Regions from separate parts of the Paenibacillus sp. FSL R5-0701 genome, predicted to be linked through region 2. Evidence: riboswitches for the same ligand, from Rfam matches in the RefSeq annotation. Region 2 holds a riboswitch; each other region holds the start of a gene.
What was found. Region 2 has a riboswitch for thiamine pyrophosphate ahead of tenA (thiaminase II). Riboswitches for the same ligand answer to the same signal wherever they lie in the genome.
Positions count from the first base shown of each region.

Region 1: another riboswitch for thiamine pyrophosphate. It lies ahead of MKZ13_RS04430 (ECF transporter S component); the one in region 2 lies ahead of tenA (thiaminase II).
Region 3: another riboswitch for thiamine pyrophosphate. It lies ahead of MKZ13_RS02305 (ABC transporter substrate-binding protein); the one in region 2 lies ahead of tenA (thiaminase II).
Region 4: another riboswitch for thiamine pyrophosphate. It lies ahead of MKZ13_RS18100 (thiamine phosphate synthase); the one in region 2 lies ahead of tenA (thiaminase II).

Region 1 is NZ_CP150230.1:961,933-966,149, reverse strand. It holds gene MKZ13_RS04440 (energy-coupling factor transporter transmembrane component T) at 1-126, opposite strand, end outside; gene MKZ13_RS04435 (ABC transporter ATP-binding protein) at 101-1,672, opposite strand; gene MKZ13_RS04430 (ECF transporter S component) at 1,673-2,266, opposite strand; TPP riboswitch at 2,495-2,605, opposite strand; gene MKZ13_RS04425 (pectate lyase) at 2,778-3,446, opposite strand; gene MKZ13_RS04420 (radical SAM/SPASM domain-containing protein) at 3,796-4,217, opposite strand, start outside.
Region 2 is NZ_CP150230.1:3,709,888-3,714,104, forward strand. It holds gene MKZ13_RS16305 (endo-1,4-beta-xylanase) at 1-1,924, shown strand, start outside; TPP riboswitch at 2,132-2,229, shown strand; gene tenA (thiaminase II) at 2,343-3,005, shown strand; gene MKZ13_RS16315 (spore coat protein) at 3,170-3,466, opposite strand; gene MKZ13_RS16320 (hypothetical protein) at 3,478-3,678, opposite strand; gene MKZ13_RS16325 (zinc-dependent alcohol dehydrogenase) at 3,710-4,217, opposite strand, start outside.
Region 3 is NZ_CP150230.1:473,092-477,308, reverse strand. It holds gene MKZ13_RS02310 (phospholipase D family protein) at 1-1,069, opposite strand, end outside; TPP riboswitch at 1,505-1,617, shown strand; gene MKZ13_RS02305 (ABC transporter substrate-binding protein) at 1,838-2,878, shown strand; gene MKZ13_RS02300 (thiamine-binding protein) at 3,096-3,386, shown strand; gene MKZ13_RS02295 (ABC transporter permease) at 3,386-4,144, shown strand; gene MKZ13_RS02290 (ABC transporter ATP-binding protein) at 4,182-4,217, shown strand, end outside.
Region 4 is NZ_CP150230.1:4,115,308-4,119,524, forward strand. It holds gene MKZ13_RS18085 (thiazole synthase) at 1-274, opposite strand, end outside; gene thiS (sulfur carrier protein ThiS) at 277-480, opposite strand; gene thiO (glycine oxidase ThiO) at 477-1,649, opposite strand; gene MKZ13_RS18100 (thiamine phosphate synthase) at 1,666-2,334, opposite strand; TPP riboswitch at 2,560-2,669, opposite strand; gene MKZ13_RS18105 (ABC-F family ATP-binding cassette domain-containing protein) at 2,746-4,217, opposite strand, start outside.

The DNA.
Region 1 (4,217 bases), 2.7 Mb from region 2:
GTTGGCCATTACATTCAGATTGTGAATGAGGATAACGATGACAAACATCATCGTCAGAATGATCATCTTTAATCCCGGGTTGACGTTATGAAGCCAGGTTTCACGGTGAGGAAACGACAGTTGCATCAGTTAACCTCCCCTCATCTACCGTCCAGATTCGGGTGCAATATCTTTTTACAATTTCATGATCATGGGTAACCATAACAATAGCTGTTCCTTCACGCCGCAATTGCTCCAGTTGTGTTAACATGGCGAACGTATTACGGGCATCCTGTCCAAAAGTAGGTTCATCCAACAGCAGTATTCGCTGCTCTCTCACCAGTGCAGAGGCAACGCTCAAGCGTCGTTTCTGCCCCATCGATAATTGGTAGGGATGACGCTCGGAGAGGTCGATTAGTCCAAATTGATTCAACATATGATCAGTCCTGGCAAGTCTTTCTTCCGTTGTAAGCCTGCCCCCCAGCAATGAGAATTCTACTTCTTCCGCGACGGTGTTGGTCACAAATTGAAACTCCGGGTTCTGAAATACAAACGCGATTCGATCTGCAAGCTGCTCCGTTTTGCCAGAAGGCTGACCGTCCACCTCATAATGACCTGTTGTTTTCAGGATATTCATCAGAGATAACAACAATGAACTCTTGCCAGCTCCATTAGCTCCGACAATACCAATCCAATCCCCATGCCATACTTTGGCCTGTTCTACCTGAATGAAGGGTCTTTTCCCACGCCATCCGGTGAACTGCTGCAAGTCCAGTGCAGGCTGATAGGCGGGTGATACAGGCGATAAGGATGAGACGTGAGATATGGGGGATATACCCGGTGTATCGGATAAGCCAGACGATTGCTGTGTTTCCACACTTGAGATGCCGTGATCCACACGCACTTGAAGCTCTCCAGAAGCACTTCCCTCTTCTTGCTTAGCTGCCTGCTCGTGCTCATCCCACACACCCGGATACCAGATTCCATAAGCCTTCAGCTTGCCCCGTTCATCCGTAAATACCTGCTGTGCTGGCCCATCCGCCACAATCTTTCCTTCAGGTGATAACACAATGATGCGGTCGACCATATCTACAATCTTGTTTATTTTGTGTTCAACGATGATGATCGTTTTGTCACTGGCTATCCTTCTGACGGTATCCCACACCTGGGAAGTCCCCTCATCATCCAGCAGTGCAGTGGGTTCATCCAAAAACAATACCTCCGGGTCCATGGCAAGCATTGAAGCAATCGCAAGACGCTGCTTCATCCCCTGAGACATGGACTGGATCAATACACGATTCTGTTCAAAGGATAACCCCACTTGTTTCAGAACATATTCAATCAGAGCAGGCATCTCTTCACGCGAAATATTTCGGTTTTCCAGAACAAATGCGATCTCTTCATCCGTAAAGGACATACAGAACTGGGTATCCGGATCTTGAAAGACCACTCCTGCTTTGGCAGGAACCTGAATATCATCACATTTCATCGGAATCTCTACCGAACGTGGAATTAAACCGCTCAAAATTTGCAATAACGTCGATTTACCGGAGCCACTCGGGCCAAGCAACAGCACTTTCTCTCCTTGACGCACAGAAAGAGACAAGCCTTGAAATACCAAGGCTTTCTCTCCCGGGAACTTGCATCTTAGATTAGTCACACTTACCGCTTGCGAATTCCCTTCCCCGTTCATCTAATCCAGCGCCTCATAATCCTGTTTCGATACCGGTCTGAGTGAACGTGTTACACCGGTCAGTTCCAATGCTTTGGCGAGATAATAAGCGAACACTCCTGCAATCAAGATGCTTCCGATGAAGCGGAATCCGATAAATAACGTATAATTCCAGGCCGAGAGTGAATCAATATACCCGTATTGGTAATCCAGCAAAAGCGAAGCCGCTGCGGCTCCTATGGCTGCAAGACAGGTGACAAACAGATTGGTTTTGCGATACAAAAATGCTGCGAAGAATATCTCGGCTCCCAATCCTTGCAACAGACCGTATACAAGTGTGGACATGCCCCATTCACTGCCCAGAAAGGCACTTACCGTTGAAGCCGCAACTTCAGCAAGAATAGCCACGCCTGGTTTACGAATGATGACAAAAGCAAACGTGCCCGCCATAAACCACATGCCATAGATCATCTGCTCCGCATGAACGCCAAATGGTTTCATCAAGTCATATGTAGGTCCCCATATCTTGTAAATCACCCCAAACACTACTGCGATCACGATGGTTACCAGAATATCCGTTAGTTTCAATCGCTTGTTGCCTGCTGTTGTTCCCATGTTCTCTACGTCCTTCCTTTGTTCCCTGTGGGGTTTATCATAATAAACGAAAAAGCCTCCCCGGTTCCGGGAAGGCCATACGCAAAGTGTACAATCCTCACAATGATGTATGGGATGGATGTCGAAAAACGGAATATCAACCAGCTCCCTTCCGCCCTGGCAGATACACCACCACAGTTCAAAGAGGTCTGTTGTTCATTCACGTTCATTCCCACAATTCACCCTTACATATCGCAAATCCATGTTCTCTACGCTGGCATTACCCAGATCAGATGTACGGTCAGCGGCACAAGGCCACTCTCTCAGCCCAACTTCATTGAGCTCCCGGTTCACTTATTTCATTGCTTCTAATGTACATCAGATGGGTATTTGTGGCAATGGTCTCTACAAAAATCAAAAGTTGGCATAGGAAAAGGCATCCCCCTGGATGCCTTTTGGACATACTTCACGATGTGAAATAGCTACCTTATCCGTACACGCCTTCAATCCGTATTCCAATGTATCCCTGTTCTTAATATTGCGTGTTCCCAGACTGGCTCGTTTTCCCTGAAGCAAACCCCTTGAACAACGTTGGTACTTTGGAATAACGAGTATTCGTAATTTTCCCTTGTGATGTGCTGCTGTCTGTACGCAAAATCGAATCTTTTACATTAGAAATGTTGGAATTATCCAGCGTCATGTTAACTGCGAAGGAAGTTCCACCATTTTGGCGAACCAGTTTGCCAATATCATCTGCACGGAAATTTTTGATGTTAATTGTTCCAGCTGCATTCATCTGGAACACTTTATCATAAGCCTTATACGCTGCCCCACCGGTAATGTTAACCGTTCCGGCAGACTTCAATGTCAGTGCATCCTCGCCAACGTCCTGCCAGACCACATTCGATATATTACAGTTGCCATAACAGTGAACACCATCAGCAGCAGGTGATCCGATATTTACATTTTTGAGCGTAGCCCCTGCCTCCAGACGGAAGACTGGCTTCTGATTTTCTGCTTGAGATCCGTCGCCCAGTGTGGAAGGATTGGCTACAAATGTTTTACCTTGACCGTCATAGGTCGTGCCCTTTGGAACAACAATCGTTGAATTTACAACGGTAGGTGCAGCCGCAGCCGGAACGGCACCAAATATGGAAGCAACCAAACCAGCGGACAGCAACAACGTCAACATTTTTTTCATAATTTTATTCCTCCCTTATTCTCTCGTTATTTGGTATTGTACAAGCCTGAGCTTGTACTGGAAGATCGTCAGAGGTGCACCTCTGTCCGACCCACAACCTAATCCTACCAAATAAGGAAGGTAACTAGAATAATCATTAGATCAGATATATCATGACATCGCACAATCCCTGTCATATCGGCATTTTTTGCATGCCAGGTCCCTCAAACAATATGCTGATATCAACCTCAGGTATGCTCATTTGTAGTGTATGTACCCCTCACTTGAATCCCCGATTACAAAGAAAGACCACTACATTTGTCTCCAAATGTGTGATCTTGAATGTCTTCTGGCTTCCTCATATAAGATATCAGGCTCCGAATCTCTGACGATAACCGCACTTTCGACACAACTCTTCCACAGCTTCACGTTTGGAGAAGCCATATACCAGATTGTTCGCTCGCTCACCCTCAATAATCTCCGAGAATGACTTCTCGTGCACATTACCAAGGTTAATGACACCCTCACCATCAAGACAGCATGGAACCACCGTTCCATCGACAAGCACAGCTGCCTGACCACGTAATGCATGGCAGAAGCCTTTGCCGTCATCTTCAGGTGCATCCAGGCTTGGCCACTGGAACTCATGGTCTTGATTCAGGTATACATTTGGGGCAATTTTGACCCCGCTGCCTGGAACCACTTTCTCCTCAATGCGGAAGTCCAGATTGAACTCACGTTCCAGCACTTCAAGGGTCTCCCGATTTCGATTCATCTGAGCATTCGTGAAGT
Region 2 (4,217 bases):
CATGTCTCCTTCCGAGGGTGTTTATGAGTTCGAGGCAGCCGATCAATATGTTCAGTTCGCCGAGGAGCATGGTATGGGCGTACGCGCACATGCGTTGTTGTGGCATATTGATGCAGCAGAGTGGATGTTCAAAGATCCTCAGGGTAACCCTGCGAGTCGAGAATTACTGCTTGCCCGGATTCAGGATTACGTTGAAACCGTCATGACCCGATACAAAGGTAAGATCTATGCCTGGGATGTGGTAAACGAGGCGATTGCGGATAGCAATGGTGATGCCAACGGTTTACGTAAAAGTCCCTTTTATGAACTAATCGGTCCGGATTACATTGAGAAAACCTATGAATTCGCTCGTGCAGCAGATCCGAATGCCAAATTATATTACAACGAATACTTCACGGAAGTCCCTGAGAAAAGAGAGCATATGTTTCAGTTGGTCAAACGACTGAAAGATAAGGGGCTTATCGATGGTGTGGGTTTGCAATCCCACTATAACCTGGAATCCCCTCCCATCAAGGAAATTGAAAAAACGATCAACATGTTCGCCGAACTTGGATTGGATATTCAGATCACGGAACTGGATGTGGATAGCGGAATTCCATTTGGTGAAGAGATGTCGGATGAAGTTGCGGTAAAACAGGCGTATCGATATAAGGAACTGTTGGATTTGTACCAAAAACACAAAGATCACATCTCTTCAGTTACCTTATGGGGACTCCAAGATGAGAAGTCTTACAACAACCAGGCTATGCTGTTTGATTCAGCCCTGAAGGCCAAAAAAGCATACTGGGGGCTCGTGGATGAATCAGGCTTGCCTGTTTTGACACAGAGAGCCGTCTCACTTTCGGGTAAACCGGATATCAAAAAACATTCACAAGATCCACTCTGGAACAAAGCGGTGTCTACTCCACTGAAGGGCGACTCTTCGGGATCAGCCAGTTTCCGCACCTTATGGGATCAAAGTAACCTGTATATCCTTGTGGATGTTCAGGATGCGAAGGCAGATGTGAACGACAGAGTAGATATCTTTGTTGATCTCAATAATGGCAAGACCACTTCATATGAAGCAGATGACCGACACGTAATCATTAAGCGGTCGGGCAAAGCTGAGGGCGTGGAGCAGCGTTCATATCGTGTACGCGAGACCAAAGCAGGATATCAGGTTGAATTGTCCATTCCGTGGGGTGGTATCCAAGTCGGATCAGAATATGAAGCCGGATTGGATATCCGTGTGACTGATGGCGGTTCAAGTGGGACACAACCTTATAATCCAATGTACTGGAATGATCGAACACAATCTCAGGAACAGGATACAAGCAAATACGGCGTGATTCAGCTTGCCCCTATGCCCAAATCTGCACAAGCTGTACAAGGGATTGTTCAGATTGATGGGAAGAAAGACACATCATGGAATAAGGCTGTACCATTTGAAGTAAAACGGTTGAATGAGAACGAAGGTGCAGAGGCAGTCGCTCGGGCAATGTGGACAGGTGAGTATCTATACCTGCTGATCGACGTCACTGATCCAAACATCATCACAGATAACATCAACCCATGGGATCAGGATTCGGTTGAGATTTTCCTGGACGAGAATCACCAGCGCACACCGTATTTTCAATATGATGATGCCCAGTTCAGAATCAGTGCAGACAATGTGGGAACCTTTGCAGGGGGTGCCTCACCCGGACGCCTTGTAAGTGCTGTGAAGAAAACAAATAAAGGATATCTCGTAGAAGCCAGAATCCAGTTGCAATCACTGACGCCCAAAGCAGGAAATGTTCTCGGTTTCGATCTTCAAATTAACGACAACCAGGGCGGAGGTAAACAGAACGTAGCCAAATGGAATGATACGACCAATGAGAGCTGGAGAAACACTTCGCAGTACGGAATACTCACTTTTGTCGGAAAGAACAAGCTCGGTCATTAAACCATCGACAATAATTGTAAGAATAGAAACCATCATAACAGTGGATAAAACTCAACCATTGTTGTGATGGTTTTCATCATTTAAAGACGTCACTCAAGCTGATGAGGCGTGATACAATCTGTCTTGACTGTATTAAACAGCCCTTGATATACTAAATGGATGTTATTTTATTCTTTTATGCGGATAAGAAAGTAATCAACTACATACAACCGTTTGCGAGGGAGCCTTAACCGGCTGAGAGGGTGTTAAACCGACCTTACCTGATTTGGATAATGCCAACGTAGGGATGCAACGATGAAACACTGTACTTGGGTAGCTCATGCGAACCCTCTTGTTTTAGTGTATTTGTCTGCGAAACATCCTATGGATGTTTCGTTTTTTTGTTTTTAAATACGTACATTATGAATTGGAGGAACATATGTTGACTATTTCAGAGAGACTATATCGGGCGGCACAGCCTGTGTGGAAGGAATGTCTTGAGCATCCCTTTGTGAAAGGGATCGGAGATGGTTCCTTACCGGTTGAACAATTTCGTTATTATTTGTTGCAAGACTACTTGTACCTGTTCGATTATGCCCGCGTATTTGCACTAGGTATCGTCAAGTCGCACGACCCCAAATTGATGCAGTTTTTTAGTAAAAATGTAGATAACATCCTGAATGGCGAAATGAAAATTCATCGATCTTATATGGAACGACTAGAGATTACAGAGGATCATGTTTTTCAGGTAAAACCTGCACTGAAAAATGCAGCCTATACTAACTATATGCTCTCTGTTTCCCATGCGGGTGGTATAGCAGAAGTACTTGTATCCATTCTGGCCTGTTCATGGAGCTATGCAGAGATTGGTCAAGTCCTTGCTCAAAAGCCAGGTGCAGCTGATCATCCTTTTTATGGAGATTGGATCACAGGATATGCTTCCTCTGAATACAACAGCAACAATCAATCCCTTGTGACGTTAACGGATAAGTTATTAGAAGGCTGTAGCGAGGGAACGTACCAACGGATGGAAGATATTTTCGTGATGTGCAGTCGCTTTGAGCTTGATTTTTGGGAGATGTCATGGAGGCTGGAGCTTTGAGTTCAATGGTAGTTAATTCAATTTAGAGAGCAGCGTCCATAAACAATAAGAGGGCATAAAAGTTCGTATTGAAGAGGGAGGTTATCCCCCCTTGCTTCATACGAGCTTTCGTTTGTTACCTTTTGTTTCTCTCGTGGAGCTGCAACGATACCGAAAAAAGGGCGTCAGGACGGAATGTTCATAGCAGTTTGAATATTTTTCAGATCGAGCTGAATTTGCTCTGCAATATGGTAAGGGTGGTATAAGCCATGCTGCACCATGTAATTTGATATCTTTTCATGAGAGTCTATGGCTTCATCGAGCTGTTTCATCAAAATTTGTTTGATTTCGGGGGTGGCACATTCGGTCACAGCCATGGCGTAGTTTCTGACGCTGCTCTTGGCGTTCATCAAAAAATCCATTGCAATCACGTCATCGGTCAGCGTATTAAGACCAGTCATGTGTTCTAATATTGGGTTCATTTTTTTATCTCCTATACAGTCGCTTTAGACAGCACTCCACCGAGCTCCTGAAGCTGCTGTTGTGATAATATCGCATCTTGTTTCAAAATTTGTTTGAGCTCCGGGTCGGTTACCAGAGCTTGCATCGTCTTACATTTAGTCATGCAAACCGTCTTGAACGCAGCTATTTCATGCACCTCGAGCATCTCATGCAAAGCGTAAGTGGAATTCATTCAGATTGTCCTCCCGTGTATCTACTCATATTTAAGGCTTTAAGATGACTTTAATGCAATCGTCCGTTTTTGTATCGAACACTTCATAGCCCCGCTTGGCCTCGCTGAGCGGAATGACGTGCGTAACAATGTCCCCAGGGTTCACTTTGCCAGACGTCACCAACTCGTACATGTATGGCATGTAGTGAATGACCGGAGCTTGTCCGGAACGGATATTCACGTTTCGCTGCATGATGTCACCGAGTGGGAATCCGTTATAACGTCCGCCGTATACCCCAGTGACTTGAATGGTACCACCTTTGCGGACAGCCTGAGATGCAATGATAAATGCGCTCATGGTGCCGCCTTGCAGTTTCATACCGCTGGCTAGAAATTCAAGATCGCTCATCTTGCCGTCCATTCCTACCGCATCAATCACAACATCGGCGCCGCCTTTGGTCATTTCTTTGAGAGTGTTCCCAATATTCTTATCCTGTTCGAAGTTTACGATTTCCACATTGTTCGTTCGCTTTGCATGCTTTAAGCGGTAATCGACATAG
Region 3 (4,217 bases), 3.2 Mb from region 2:
ACCGTTTCTTAGAGCTTAAGTATCCCGCGAAAGCCAAAGGGTTAGGGGTCTGCTGGATTGAATTGGTTACCATGACCCATTCTGCTTTTGGATTCATCGACAGATGTACGGCTTTCTTCATTTTCTTGGTAGGAATGGCATATGGCGTCTGAAGGTACACCTTCGACTTTGCTTGATTGGCGAAATGAACAAATGCTCTCCACATGATCGGGTCTTTATACAGCCTTTGGATTGGATTGTGAATGAAAGCGACGTGGTCGGAACGAAGAGCCTCTTGAGCCCATTCCTTCGGCAACACTTTAACAAAAGGATCGCTCTGAGCCCGAGCTTTTTTATATAACTGAGCCAGCCGAGCCAGCTCTTTTAACCCCTTTGCATGATGTTGACGTTTGGCATGTTTTTCTGGTTTGGTGAATGGATGTTCCCATAACAGATCTATATATTTTTTCATTTCAACAACTGTGCTGTTCGTATTATGGTTTGGATTGTAAACAAGGACATCCCGATCGAATACATAGTCTTTTTTGGGTTGCAATGCCATGTATCTATCACCAATATTTTGGCCGCCAATGATGCCATATGTGTTGTCGACAAGAAAGATCTTGTCATGCAGACGGTTATGCCATGTCCATGGCATAACTATGTTGAGTGGTTCATAATACCTTAACTCCACATTGGGGTGAGCTGCAATGGCATCTGGAATATCACGCAATTCTCCGCGCATGTTGTGAAAAATCCCGTCTAAAACGATTCGAACATGAACACCCCGATCAGCTGCATCGAATAAAGCAGCAAAAAAGAGTTGAGATGTTTTTCCTTTTTGGATGGAGTAATAAGCCAGGTCGATGCTTGTTTTCGCCTCTCGAATGGTCTGGATTCTCACCTGACCGGATTGAAAGCCGTCCTCCAAGAGCAGTACGCGATCTGTCGTACTTCCTGCGGTTAACAATTTTTGCATATCCGTATTTTCAATAGTAGATGGAGACGGAACCAAAAATAAAAGGTAAGCTGTGAAAAAAACGTAGACACAATAGGACAGAATAATTGCGAATATGGTTTTAAGGATCATTCAGTACGCCCCCATTTTTATGTAAAAAGTAATTATTTGTATAGCAGTACTATCTCCTTTTGTATCTAAATTATGTTGTTTAAATGAAGCAAGCGTCTCCGGTCAAGGTCAATCGATCAAAAGCTGATCGCTGAAATAGGGAAAGCAGCCCTGATGCGACGAGATATCAAACATCGGATTTGATCCAAGTATTTGTGGGGAGCCTTCCAGATCTTCAGCACTTAGGCTATGGCCCACTATCCGATGCTTTTGCACTCAGCCAGATTGCCTTATATGATTCGCCACGATAATTATTGAAAATAACACATCTAAACAGGCTGATATACATATGTATAACGACCTGTTTGATAAGTTCATACGTGTCCCCATCCAGTTCCTGACTGGACACGTTCCACCCGCTGGCCTATAATTACACCTAGTAATGCCCGTAACTTCATAGTTTCCCAGGGGAGTCGGAATTGGCCGGCTGAGAGTGTATCCCACCAAGATACTAACCCTTAGACCTGATCTGGATCATGCCAGCGTAGGAATCGGAGTATATCGAAATGGCACAGCCCTATGGCTGAACGCCACCTCTCTAACGCCTGCACGCGTCCCGGAATACGGGACGCTTTTTTAATGTTCTTTTATATAGCCAGAGAGCTAAAAAAGTGACGTTATCCAGATCTCAACTGGTATAAATCTGTCGATTTATGCAAGATGATTGGATATGAAGCCAAGGAGTACCCCGGGCCAATCGGCCGGACATACCGAAGGAGAGAACCACAGATGAAATGGCGTAAAACGATGGGATTGTTGCTCTTATGCGTGCTTATGGTGACTGTAGCCGCATGTGGTGGCAAAGAAGCTGCCCCAGCTGGGCAGAACGGCAACACAAATACGGAAAGCAGCAACGAAGGTGACACTGCCGCCCTGAAAGATATTAAAGTGGTGCTCGACTGGACACCAAATACGAATCATACCGGCCTGTATGCGGCTGTAGATCAAGGTTTTTACAAGGCCGAAGGCTTGAACGTGGAGGTTGTACAACCAGGTGCCGGTGGCGCAGATACGATGGTTGCCTCCAATGAAGTACCGTTTGGCGTAAGTTATCAGGAGAGTGTAACTCAAGCCCGCACACAGGGTGTTCCATTGGTCTCCATCGCAGCAGTTATTCAGCATAATACATCCGGGTTCGCTGCTCCGGCAGATCGGAATATCAAATCACCGAAAGATTTTGAGGGTAAAACCTATGGCGGTTGGGGTTCCCCTGTGGAAGAAGCCGTGATGCAATCCATTATGGAAGGCGACGGAGCCGATGTATCGAAAGTGAAAAACATTAACATGGGTGACGCTGACTTTTTCACCGCAGTGAAACGGGATATTGATTTCGCGTGGATTTTCTACGCCTGGACAGGCATTGAAGCCGAACTGCGCGGGGAACCGATCAACATGTTATATGTGAAGGATTATTCAGAAGCATTGGATTACTACACGCCTGTCCTCGTAACCAACGAGCAAACGATCCAAAACGACCCTGAGTTGGTGAAAGCATTCCTGAAAGCCACCTCCGAAGGGTATCAATATGCGATTGATCATCCCGAAGACGCAGCCAACATTCTGATCAAGGCCGTCCCTGATCTGGATAAAGACCTCGTGCTGGCAAGCCAGAAATGGCTTAGTCCAAAGTACACAGATGACGCCCCGCGCTGGGGAGAACAAAAACAGGAAGTGTGGCAAAACTACACTGACTGGATGTTTAGCAAAAAACTGCTGGATGAACAGATCGATGTGAGCAAGGCATATACAAACGAGTTTTTACCCCAATAAAAATTGCTTAAGTTTAACTTTTTTACACAAGAACGAAGAGTGCAGAACCCATCTGAAGAAACAAAGTGTTCGCCTTTATCTCCGGATTTCCCCCATTGAAAATGGATTCAAGAAATCTGGGGATAACAGCGATCGGAAGAGGGTACTGCAATCGGAGTGATAAGTGTAAACCTGGTTCAATTCATGCAATTTATCACGAAAGGAGCCGTGATCTCTCATGGCAAGCACATTACTTAGCATTCAGGTTATCCCGAAAACGCCAAATGGCGAGAACTCTTATCCTTACGTAGATCGCGCCATTGAAGTTATTCAGCAATCCGGCCTGAAATATCAGGTGAACGCACTCGACACCACGATGGAGGGGGAACTGGAGGAACTGCTGGAGGTTGTCCGCAAGATGCACGAGGTACTCGTGGAGGCTGGCAGCCCAAGCATCATCTCCCAGATCAAAATCGCCCATAGCCCTACTGGCTTCAGCATGGATACCCTGACGGAGAAGTATCGCTAATGCATGCCTATTTCAAAAGTGTATGGCCGCCCATTGTGGCGGTTATTCTCTTTATAGCGATATGGCAGGGAGCCGTCTCCCTCTTCCATATTGAGAAATGGATGCTGCCTGCACCGTCCGATATCGCCCGCGAAGCAGCAACTCAGGCCGAACGGCTTGGCATGCACGCTTCCGCAACCATTCAGTTAACGCTTATCGGATTCGCCGCTGGAACAGCGGTTGGATTACTGATTGCGATGGTGCTGCATTTGGTCCCTTTTCTCAAGTCAGCCCTGTACCCTCTACTTATTCTTAGTCAAAATATCCCGACCATCGCGCTCGCGCCGCTCCTGTTAATCTGGTTCGGATTCGGACTGTTGCCCAAGCTGATTACCATCATCCTGGTCTGTTTCTTCCCCGTCGCAGTGGCGGCCATGGACGGCTTGACCCGTACTGACGCGGCCATGATGAACTATATGCGCATGGCTGGTGCGAAACGTCATCATTTCTTCTGGAAGCTGGAGCTCCCCCATGCGCTGCCATCCGTGTTCTCCGGTGTCAAAATCGCCGCTACCTATAGCGTGATGGGTGCCATCATTGCCGAATGGATTGGTGCAGACAAGGGTATTGGTTATTATATGATGCTGCAAAAGTCGGCTTATCGTACGGACCGCTTATTCGTGGCGATCATGATTATTGTCGCGCTCAGCTTGCTGCTCTTCCTGTTCATTGCCCTGCTGGAGAGGCTGCTCGTGCGCTGGCGGCCACAGAAGCGGTAGTAAAGCATGTAATCTGTATATAGGAAGTGATGACCATATGAATCGACAACAGGATGAACAAGTCCAGCCTGGA
Region 4 (4,217 bases), 410 kb from region 2:
AAAGTCCTGAAGCCCGCGCAAGCTCGGCAATTCGCACCGCCTCTTCCGCAGTGGAAGCCCCAGCCGTATTCGGAAGAAGAGTGTATTTGTCCAGATCCAACGTATCCAGGAAATGCTTCTGGTTGCGTTCCTCCAGATTCAGACGACGAACAGCAAAGGTTAAAACTTCCGTTTCAGATGCTTCCACAGCCTGACTTTGCACTTCCAGATCCGAAAACTTGCCTGTTCCGAGCAACAATCTGGACTCAAACGTATATTTACCAATGTTCAACATCATCAACCGCCTCCTACAAAATGTACAATCTCAATTCGATCGCCTTCTCTTAATGTTGTTGACTCATGGTGTTCACGCGTTAAGATATGCCTGTTCAGCTCAACAACTACAGTCTTAACTTGCAGGTCAAAAGATTGGAGCAATTTATCCACACGATTCAATCTGTCTTCAATCTCCATCCGTTGACCATTAACGATGATATTCACTGCACCACTCCCTTTCTGTTCAATCGCTCAGGGCTCAGCGCCTCAATTCCGAGTTCTTCTGAGCTTTTGCCAGCGACCAACTCCGCGATAAGCCTGCCTGTTATCGCACTAAGCAAGATACCGTTGCGGTAATGCCCAAAGGCGGCGAACAGCCCGGGTATACTCTTGCAAGCACCTATATAAGGCAGCCCATCGGGTGTTGCCGGTCTTACGCCTGCCCACGCTCGTATAAATTGTGCTTCTTTCATCCCCGGCACCCAGTGGGTAGCCGCTGTTAGCAGCTTCTGAACACCCTGTACAGAAACGTTCAAATCCGCTCTTCCTGGCAGACTGGTTGCCCCGAGCCAAACTTCGCCATTGGCTTTGGGAACAATATAGATATCCTCTGCATACACCGTTCTGTCAGGTCTGTACCCTGCATGTTCTTCTGAGAACTGAACGGCGGCTATTTCACCTTTTACCGACCACACAGGCAAGCTCAGATTCACATGTCTCATCAACTCTTCACTCTGTAATCCAGCCGCTATAATGACATGTTTGCATCTCATCTCACCGATCGATGTGGTGATTCCCTGCACACCGTGTTCGTTTGCTTGCACACGTATATCCTGTATGTCCTCCATAACCCGTGCTCCCATTGCTTGAGCGGATTCGGCGTATGCCTTCGTTAGGTGGAGTGGGAGAATTTCACTCTCGTAAGGTCTGTAATAGGCTCCATACGTATCTCTGTTAAGCCATGATGCCTCCTGCTGCACAATGGAACGATCCCACCACACCTCATCAGCAGAAGTAGACAACGCAGACTTCCGATTGTCCTTATAACTACTTAATTCACTGTATGAACGAAAAGGAGTTAGGAATCCCTGGCGTTGCAGACCAGTCTCTACCTCACTGAGTGTAGCCATTAGCATCTGTTGCTCGGTAAGTAACTGTCTACTCTGCCTGGCAAGCTTAGCCATCAAAGGATGAGCAAAATCCTCACTGTCGGCCGCCAGCATTCCAGCCGCCGCGCAAGAAGTGCCTCCTGCAATCGCCGAACGCTCCAGCAACAGCACATCCTGTCCACGGGAAGCAAGTTCATATGCAATGGCACAACCAACAACCCCTCCGCCTACAATAATCGTTTCTGCATGAACCTTATCCGGTCTATCAGTAATGATCTTCTTCATCAGCTCATCTCCTTGATTAGCGGCTCAAACTTTCTGTACCAACGCCAACGATAGCCTGCCTTAACGATGCAGCCGCCTGATCCGGGGAATCGCTCGCCCAGACATTCGAGATCACAGCAACTCCCTGAGCGCCTGCAGAGCGAATAGCGTGAATGTTTCCCGGTTCGATGCCACCGATCGCCATGACAGGAATGGAGACACCGGAGCACACTTCAGCCAGAGCATATAATCCTCTTGGTTCAAGATCAGGCTTACTGTTGGTTGAGAAGACATGCCCGAAGAATAGGTAATCGGCTCCCCGTTCTTCAGCGATTTTTGCCTCATCGAGTGAATGAACAGATACACCCAGACGAAGTCGCTGCACATTGCTTATAACAGCAGGGTTGTAGTTACGTATCACATCTTGCCCCCAGTGTACACCGCCATAGATGTCATTCTGTGGTGGCAGTTCTGAGCCATTGATAACGATGCGACAAGATGGAACACCAACGTTACGCAGACTTTCAGCCCAACCGATCTTGTCTTGCCATGTGAGTTGTTTTTCTCGTATGTGAATATAGTCCACCAAAGGCCAAACGTCCTTTGCAGCTTTTACAAAAGATGCTTGATCCCCTGTACCCGTAGATACAACATGCAATTCAAATGATTCTTGAACATGTTCATGAGAAATTACCGTACTGTTCATCTCCTTCCAGACGTGAATGCTATGAAAACACAAAAAAGCCACTCCCGTAGGGGAGTGGCTGCGTATTAATTATAGAACCAGATGACTGACTGATACATACAGTTCATTTCGTGCAATAAAGCTATAGACCCTATAGCCATAACGTTATACACGCAACTGCATGTTTCAATTCGTTAAGCAGACGGTTGAAATCCTTTGAATTGCCGTTTGCTCACGTCATTCACTGAAACGCGCTCGCCACTTCCCTACGCTGGTATGATCCAGATCAGGTGCAAAGGGTCCGGAATCGCATTCTTCCATCTCAGCCGCATCGTGCGGCCCCCCTAGTGTTCATATGAAGTTGTAGCCTATGTTACCATAGACGGGTTTTTTTGTCACCGTCATTTCTGTTAAACATTGTCTTGAATCGCCCTAGTTTGTCTCAGACCATTCTTCTACATTCCATGTTTTGGTGACCCAACCCTCGTAGAAATCAGGTTCATGAGATACCAGTAACACCGTTCCCTTGAATTCTTGCAAAGCACGCTGCAACTCCGCTTTGGCTGTGACATCGAGATGGTTTGTCGGCTCATCGAATAAAATCCAGTTGCTTTCACGCATCAAGAGTTTGCATAAACGAACCTTGGCTTGCTCTCCACCACTCAGCATGTTAAGCGGACGGGTAATGTGCTCATTTTTCAACCCACAGCGTGCGAGATGACCCCGGACCTCATTCTGGGTCAAATGTGAAAACTCATTCCAAACATCCTCAATCGGCGTGATATTCCCAGCACGAACTTCCTGTTCAAAATAGGCCGTTTCGAGATAATCTCCCAAGAAGGTCTTTCCACTCAGTGGAGATATTTTGCCCAGAATAGTTTTCAGCAGTGTCGATTTACCCACACCATTACAACCTACGATGGCAATTTTTTCACCACGTTCAATTGTCATCGTCATTTTGGGCAGCAAAGGATACGTATATCCAATTTCAAAATCAATACCCTCAAAGACCGTTTTACTGCTCGCACGGGCATCCTTGAATTTGAACGTTGGTTTGGCCGCTTCATCTGGGCGATCAATACGTTCAATTCTGTCCAGCTGCTTCTCCCGGCTCTTCGCTCGACCTGAAGTTGAAGCACGTGCCTTGTTACGCTGAATGAAATCTTCCTGCTTCTTGATGTACTCTTGCTGCTTCTCGTATGCATCAATATGCTGGGCTTTATTCATATCAGCCATCTCAAGGAACTTGTTATAGTTCGCAGCATATCTCGTTAATTTGGCAAATTCCAAATGATAAATGACATTTACGACTTCATTCATGAATTCCGTGTCATGGGAGATTAAGAGAAACGCGTGCGGGTAGTCCTTCAGGTAACGTGACAGCCATTCAATATGCTCTACGTCCAGATAGTTAGTCGGCTCATCCAGCAAAAGAGCTGTAGGTTTCTCGAGCAGAAGCTTGGCAAGAAGCACCTTGGTACGTTGTCCACCACTTAGAGCTGCGACATCTCGATCAAGACCAATTGCGGACAAACCAAGACCATTGGCCATCTCTTCCACTTTTACGTCAATCAGATAAAAGTCGCCCTGTTCCAGTTGTTCCTGAATATCGCCCATCTCTTCCAGCAACTGCTCCAGCTTATCTGGATCTGCATCTGCCATCTGGTCCGTAATATTCATCATTTCTTTTTCCAATTCAAGCAACGGAAGGAATGCATCCTTAAGAACGTCACGAATGGTTTTGCCTGGCGTAAGCTTTGTATGCTGATCCAGATATCCATAACGGACCTTAGGTGTCCATTCCACTTTTCCACTATCTTTAAGCAATTTACCGGTAAGGATGTTCATTAATGTGGATTTACCCACACCATTGGCACCAACAAGTCCTACGCGCTCTCCGGCAA